Regions from separate parts of the Methylobacterium marchantiae genome, predicted to be linked through region 2. Evidence: riboswitches for the same ligand, from Rfam matches in the RefSeq annotation. Region 2 holds a riboswitch; the other holds the start of a gene.
The links. Region 2 has a riboswitch for thiamine pyrophosphate ahead of thiO (glycine oxidase ThiO). Riboswitches for the same ligand answer to the same signal wherever they lie in the genome.
Positions count from the first base shown of each region.

Region 1: another riboswitch for thiamine pyrophosphate. It lies ahead of thiC (phosphomethylpyrimidine synthase ThiC); the one in region 2 lies ahead of thiO (glycine oxidase ThiO).

Region 1 is NZ_JBHTND010000016.1:94,997-98,406, reverse strand. Features, by position in the region: gene thiC (phosphomethylpyrimidine synthase ThiC) at 1-1,592, opposite strand, end outside; TPP riboswitch at 1,665-1,770, opposite strand; gene ACFQ4G_RS13215 (BA14K family protein) at 2,043-2,795, shown strand; gene uraH (hydroxyisourate hydrolase) at 3,047-3,410, shown strand, end outside.
Region 2 is NZ_JBHTND010000027.1:50,888-54,297, reverse strand. Features, by position in the region: gene thiG (thiazole synthase) at 1-17, opposite strand, end outside; gene thiS (sulfur carrier protein ThiS) at 39-251, opposite strand; gene thiO (glycine oxidase ThiO) at 248-1,468, opposite strand; TPP riboswitch at 1,543-1,673, opposite strand; gene ACFQ4G_RS17400 (adenylate/guanylate cyclase domain-containing protein) at 1,738-2,988, opposite strand; gene ACFQ4G_RS17395 (hypothetical protein) at 3,154-3,410, shown strand, end outside.

The sequences.
Region 1 (3,410 bases), on a different contig from region 2:
CGTGACAGGGCGTCGTCGCGCAGCTGCGCCGCCGGATGGCCCTTGGCGAGGTCGGCGGCATGGGCCGCGATCTTGTAGGTGATCACGCCTTCCTTGACGTCGTCGCGGTTCGGCAGCCCCAGATGCTCCTTCGGCGTGACGTAGCAGAGCATGGCGCAGCCGAACCAGCCGATCATGGCGGCACCGATGCCCGACGTGATGTGGTCGTAGCCGGGCGCGATGTCGGTGGTCAGCGGGCCGAGGGTGTAGAACGGCGCCTCGCCGCACTCCTCCAGCTGCTTTTCCATATTCACCTTGATCTTGTGCATCGGCACGTGGCCGGGGCCCTCGATCATGGTCTGGCAGCCCTTGTCCCAGGCGATCTTCGTCAATTCGCCGAGGGTCTCGAGTTCCGCGAACTGGGCCGCGTCGTTGGCGTCCGCGATGGAGCCGGGGCGCAGGCCGTCGCCGAGCGAGAACGAGACGTCGTAGGCCCGCATGATGTCGCAGATCTCGTCGAAGCGCTCGTAGAGGAACGATTCGCGGTGACCGGCGAGACACCAGCGCGCCATGATCGAGCCGCCGCGCGAGACGATGCCGGTGACGCGGCGCGCGGTGAGCGGCACATGGGCGAGGCGGACGCCCGCATGGATGGTGAAGTAGTCGATGCCCTGCTCGGCCTGCTCGATGAGCGTGTCCTTGAAGACCTCCCAGTCGAGCTTGAGCGGATCGCCGCCGACCTTCTCCAGGGCCTGGTAGATCGGCACCGTGCCGATCGGGACCGGCGAGTTGCGCACGATCCACGAGCGGATGTTGTGGATGTTGCGACCCGTCGAGAGGTCCATCACCGTGTCGGCACCCCAGCGGGTCGCCCAGACCAGCTTCTCCACCTCTTCGGCCGCCGACGAGGTCACCGCCGAGTTGCCGATATTGGCGTTGATCTTCACCAGGAAGTTGCGGCCGATCGCCATCGGCTCCACCTCGGGGTGGTTGATGTTGGCCGGAATGATGGCGCGACCGCGGGCCACCTCGTCGCGCACGAATTCCGGCGTGATGAAGGGCGGCAGGGACGCGCCGAAGCTGTTGCCGTCGGCGAGCGCGGCCTGCGCGCCCTCCAGCATGGTCTCACGCGCGAGGTTCTCGCGGTGGGCGACGTAGATCATCTCCTCGGTGATGATCCCGGCCTTGGCGAATTCGTACTGCGTCACCAGCTGGCCGGGGCCCGCCTTGCGGATCTGGCGCGTCGCCGGACAGGGCGCCACGAGCTTGTCCTCGGGCACGAAACCGTTGTCCTCGGGCTTGACCGCACGCGGCGTGATCGTGGCGTAGCCGCGCTTGGCGATCCACGGGTCGCGCAGCAGCGGCAGGCCGGCGTTGAGATCGATCCGGGCCTCGGTCTCGGTATAGGGACCCGACGGATCGTAGACCCGCACGGGGGCCTCCTTCGGGTCGCTCAAGGTGATCTCGCGGAACGGCACCCGGATGTCGTCACGACCGGAAACGCTCGCATAGACCTTGCGCGAGCCCATGATCGGCCCGGTGGTCACGGCCTGCGGCTGGCCCTTGGCGGGGTCTTTTCCGGAAAAGTCTTTGGGAAGGACGGGTGCGTTCATATCGGATTCGCTCCTGGCGTGGGAGGCGACCCGGTTCGCAACGGTACGTCAGGACGACGGGCGCCTCTGCACCCGGACAAAAGTTCCCGTCCCTCCGCCGGTATGAGCCGGATCAGGTTCAAGGGTCAGGGCTTAAGCCCAATCTCAGCCCCTTCATGGGGCCCCCCTCGGAACGATTCGAAGGTCTGCGCTCGCGCCCGCTTTGTCAATCTCGACGGCGAACATCCCCGCGCGGCTGAAAGGAGGTTCCGTTTCCTTTCCGGCGGCGCTCGACCGCCCCAGATGCCCGCGTGTTCGGTGCCATTGTCGAACATACGGTTTTAATCCCCGGAAATCGACAATGATCGAGCCGGCATCTTCGATATTCAAACCAACAGACTTGATGGAGCCTTCTCGAATAGCTGCGCGTTGCCAGTCATAATGTCCCGAAGACAACCCGGCTGGTGTTCCATGAACAAGATCATTCTTGCCTCCGCCGCGCTGCTCGGCGCGGTCGCGTTCCTACCGGCCACGGCCGATGCCCGTGAAGGCGGCGGCTGGGGTGGAGGCGGCGGTGGTGGAGGCGGCATGAGCGCTGGCGGTGGTGGTGGCGGTGGCCTCGCCGCTGCGGGTGGCGGTGGCCGAGGCTGGGGCGGTGGCGGTGGCGGCATGAGCCGCGGCGGTGCTGGTGGCGCAGGGCTCGCCGCTGCAGGCGGCGGTGGGCGAGGCTGGGGCGGTGGCGGCATGAACCGCGGCGATGGCGGCATCGGTGGCGGCGGACTCGCCGCGGGTGGTGCTGGCCGGGGAGGCTGGGGCGATGGACGTGGGCAGGGCGTAGGACAAGGCGGCGTCGGCCGCGGCCCGATCGTCGGTGGCGGCTATGGCCGGGGCGGCGGGTTCAATCGCGGCGGCTACGGCTACAACCGCGGCTACGGCCGGGGATACGGTTACGGCGGTCTCGGCCTCGGATTGGGTCTGGGCCTCGCGGGCGCCGGTCTCGGCTACGGCTACGGCAGCGGCTATTACGGCAACGATTACTACGATGGCGGCTATTACCGCGGCGGCTACGCGCCGGCCTATTACGGCGGCGCGGTAGAGGTTCAGCAGGATGTCGGGGGGTCGGACCAGGACGTGGCCTACTGCATCCGGCGTTTCCGTTCCTACGATCAGCGGTCGGGCACCTATCTCGGCAATGACGGCCTGCGTCACCGCTGTCCGCAGTAACGCGTCCCAAAAGCGCGATTTCGGCTGAAGCAGGGTCCACGAAGAAGCCCCGCAATCGATCGTTGCGGGGCTTTCTCATGTGGCGAGACGTCATCGCGACGATTGTCGCTTCGGAATTTTCCGCTGCGGGATTTGCCGTCAGGCACGTATTCTGCAGCCGATCGTCTGCCGACCGACGAGTCGGTCCGGGCGACGCCCGGTATCCTTCGGGCAAGGAACGAACCATGGGCTTCGACGGATCGCGACGCGTGATGCTCGCAGCGGCACTGGGCCTGGCCGCCGCCTCGCTGCTTCCGGCGACCGGAGCCTTGGCGGACGAGGGCGGACGGCTCTCGACCCACGTTCTCGATACGCTGAGCGGCAAGCCGGCCGGCGGGATGAAGATTGATTTCTACGTGTCCGAGAACGGCGCGTACCGTCTCGTGACGCAGATGACGACGAACGCCGACGGCAGGACCGACAAGCCCGTTCTCGCCGGCGACGCGCTGAAGGCCGGGCGCTATCAGTTCGTCTTCCATGTGGGCGACTACTTCCAGGCGAAGGGCGTGCCCCAGAGCGATCCCCCCTTCCTCGACCTGGTGCCGATCCAGTTCTCCATCGCGGACGCGAAGGCGC
Region 2 (3,410 bases):
ATCTTGTGACCGTTCATGATCTCGATTCCTCGATGATTCTAGCCGCCCTGCATGGCGCGCACGATCTCGATCCTGTCGCCCTCGGCGACAGGCGTGGTGTCCCAGTCGCGGCGACGGATGACCGTGCCGTTCAGCGCGATGGCGATGCCCTGCGGGCTTTCGATTCCTGCTTCCCCCGCCTCGATCCGGAAGAGCGCGGACAGATCGGCTGCCTCGATCTCCCGCGGCTTTCCGTTGATGGTGAGCCTCATGCGAAGGCCCTCCTCTCGGTCCGAGCCGGCCGCTGAAACCGACCGAAGCCGAAACCGCCCGCGAAATACGGTAGTGCACCGATGGTGACGAGGGCGACAACGGCATCCGCGGTGGCGGGGGCCAGGAGGTAGCCGTTGCGATGGTGGCCGGTAGCGGCAACGAGGCCCGGGGCTAGCGTATCGATAATCGGCGCATCGTCGTCGGAGGTTGGCCGAAAGCCGCTCCAGACCGCTTCGACCTCCATTTCTTCGATACCTGGCAGGATGCGGCGCGCACCTTCCAGGAGGGCGTAGAGGCCGCCCGCGGTGACCCCTGGAACGAAGCCACAATCCTCCACCGTCGCGCCGACAATGATATGACCATCGGCTTTCGGTGCCATATGGACCTGCTCGGTCCAGACCATATGCGAGAGACTGCCCGTTCGGACCGTGGTCTTCAGTGCCAGTGATTGACCGCGAAGAGGTCGGACAGGCAGAGCAAGCTCGTCCGGGAGAAGCCCCGCTTCGCCGCTCCACGCACCGGCGGCCAGGATCACGGTTCCGGCAGCCACAAGCCCGCGAGGCGTGATGACACCGCGGACGCCGCCGCTCTCCCAATCGAGGGCCTCGACCGGACAATGCTCGACGATGATCACACCGGCAGCCTGTGCTGCACGGGCGAGCGCTGCCATGACCAGGCGCGGATCGACCTGATGATCTCCGGCGCAGAACACCCCAGCGGTAACCGAGGGACGCAGGGCGGGCTCCCGGGCGCGCACCTCCGCCCCCGAAAGCCAGCGCGCGGATAGGCCCGACTTGATCTGCAGGTCGTGCCGGAAGCGCAGGCGATCCACTTCGTCGCGGCCGATCGCCAGGACCAGGGTCCCGTCTTCGCGATAATCGATACCGATGCCGGAGGCCGCTTCGAGTTCGTCGCGAAAGCGCGGCCACCGCGCCAGGCTCTCGAGCGCAAGTGGCAGCAGAGGATCGGAGCCCGGCTCGTGTTCGGCGGCGGGCGCCAGCATACCTGTAGCAGCGAGACTCGCCCCGGCACCGACGGTATCGCGCTCGATCACCGTAACGGAAAACCCGGCCTCGGCCAGACGCCAAGCCGAGGACAGCCCGATCAATCCGGCGCCGACCACGATGACGTCGCTGCGCGCGGGAATCGCACCATGTTCGATAACGATGCCGGCGGTTCGGCGCGAGCCGATCGTTGATATGGCTGAGACGTCCAAGAGGAACCTCCGCGTGATCCGCAGAGATTGGTGTCCTTCAGCTTCTGATCCGAAGCATGTCGGGCTTCTTTGATGAAAAACCCGCGGTCCAATCCCTACGCCGGTATGAGCCGGTTCAGGTTCAAAGGATTTCCGCGCCGCCCGGCCTCTCGGTCCAAGCTCATCGGTTTCTCAGCCCCTTGACGGGGATCTCCCTGGAACAGGCCTGATGTGGGCAAGGATGCGACCGCGGTCAATCCCCTACACGTCGCAAGAAGTCCGGACCGGTATCAAAGCGCTGCAGGTGTCCGACCGGGCCGATAGACGCCCATCGGTTCGGCGAACCCATCCAGGGCATGCTCACCAAGCGATTCCGACTCGTCCCAAAGAAAATCGACGAAAGGCTTCGACATGAGGAGAGGCTCGCCGAGCGTCTTGTTGAGGCGGGCGAGGCGGCTCGCGAGATTCACGTCGCGGCCGATGACGGTGAAATCGAGCCGCGCGCCGGAACCGACATTGCCGTAAGCCGCCTCGCCGTGATGAAGGGCGATGCCCGCCACGACCGGCTTTGCGAAACGGCCGATGGCATTCGCTTCGTCGAGTGCGGCCAGAGCGGTGCGAGCGGCGATGAGAGCGCCCTTCGCAGCGCCACCCAGGTCGTCGCCGCGCTCGCGAAAGATCGCAAGGAGCCCATCACCGAGATATTTGAGCACCTCGCCGCCTTCGCGCTCCACTGCTGGTACGAGACAATCGAAGAAGATGTTGAGAAGATCGACGGCCTCTTCCGGCGTCATGTTCGCGGAAATCTGGGTGTAGTCGCGCATGTCGGCGAATAGGATCGCTGACCGGATCCGTTTGACCTGACCACGGCGGATATCGCCGGACAGAATCGCCCTGTGCGGCTCATCGCCGACATAGATACGCAGGACCTGATCCAGCGTCTTATTGACGATCCGCATCTCCATCACCGCCGCCAGAGTCGGCATGACGAAGCGCAAAATAGCGATGTCCTCGTCCCGAAATCCATTGGACGCGCGGGTCGCGAAGGTGATGCCGTTGCGCGTGCCGTTGGTGAAGAACAGCGGTGCGACGATGTAGTGGGTGTAGCCCTCGGCCTTCAGTTCCGGAATGATCGAGTAATGCAGATCCATCGGCTCCGTTAGGTCGACGATGAGCCACTCGCCGGTCTCGTGAACGGTGAAGAAGGGGCTCTCCTGATAAGCCTTGTCGGAGGCGTCGCCATGCGGGAACAGGCGGACCGTCGATCCTGTCTCACGCGTCCAGAAACGGCCGACGCCGGAATACTCAGAATGCAACGTATCGATGGCGGTCGATGCCCGATCGACGGGTACGCCGAGACCGTTCAGTCGTTCAGACATTCCCGCGAGCAGGCCGTCCGCTTGCGGAAGGCGGGCGCCTTCGCTCAGGAGCCAGTCCCGCAGAGCCACGCAGTCCTGCAATGCGCCGAACGGAACGTCGTTGGCCTCCGACCCGTCTGCATCGGCAGTGGGCGGAGGGTGAGGCGGACCGAGTTCGAGCATAACGCCAAGGTGGGTCGGAGAGAGACGGGCGGCAACGGGCGCCGCCAAAATCGTGACGATTTCTGAAGCGAAACGCAGCTGAAAGCGTGCCATGCTGAATTAAAATTTTCCAGTATGGGCCTTCTACGAAGCTAAAGTCCCTCCGAGACATAGAGTATCCCCATCGTGTCCGTCACCACGCTGATCGGTCTGGCCATCCCTGCGACAGCACAATCCCGGCGCGAGCGTCCGCCGGCCGCGCATACGAACCTGCAGGCTTTGGCCGATCCGGAAATATCCAGCCTGCCGCCGACCACATCCGGCCACGCCGAATCGAACGAGGCTCATATCCGGCGACAAGCATCCTTCGACAAACGCATCGATCAGCGTGGCGAGAGGGCGAATCGCGTCTCTGTGCAACGGCTGTTCGATAGATGCTCCTT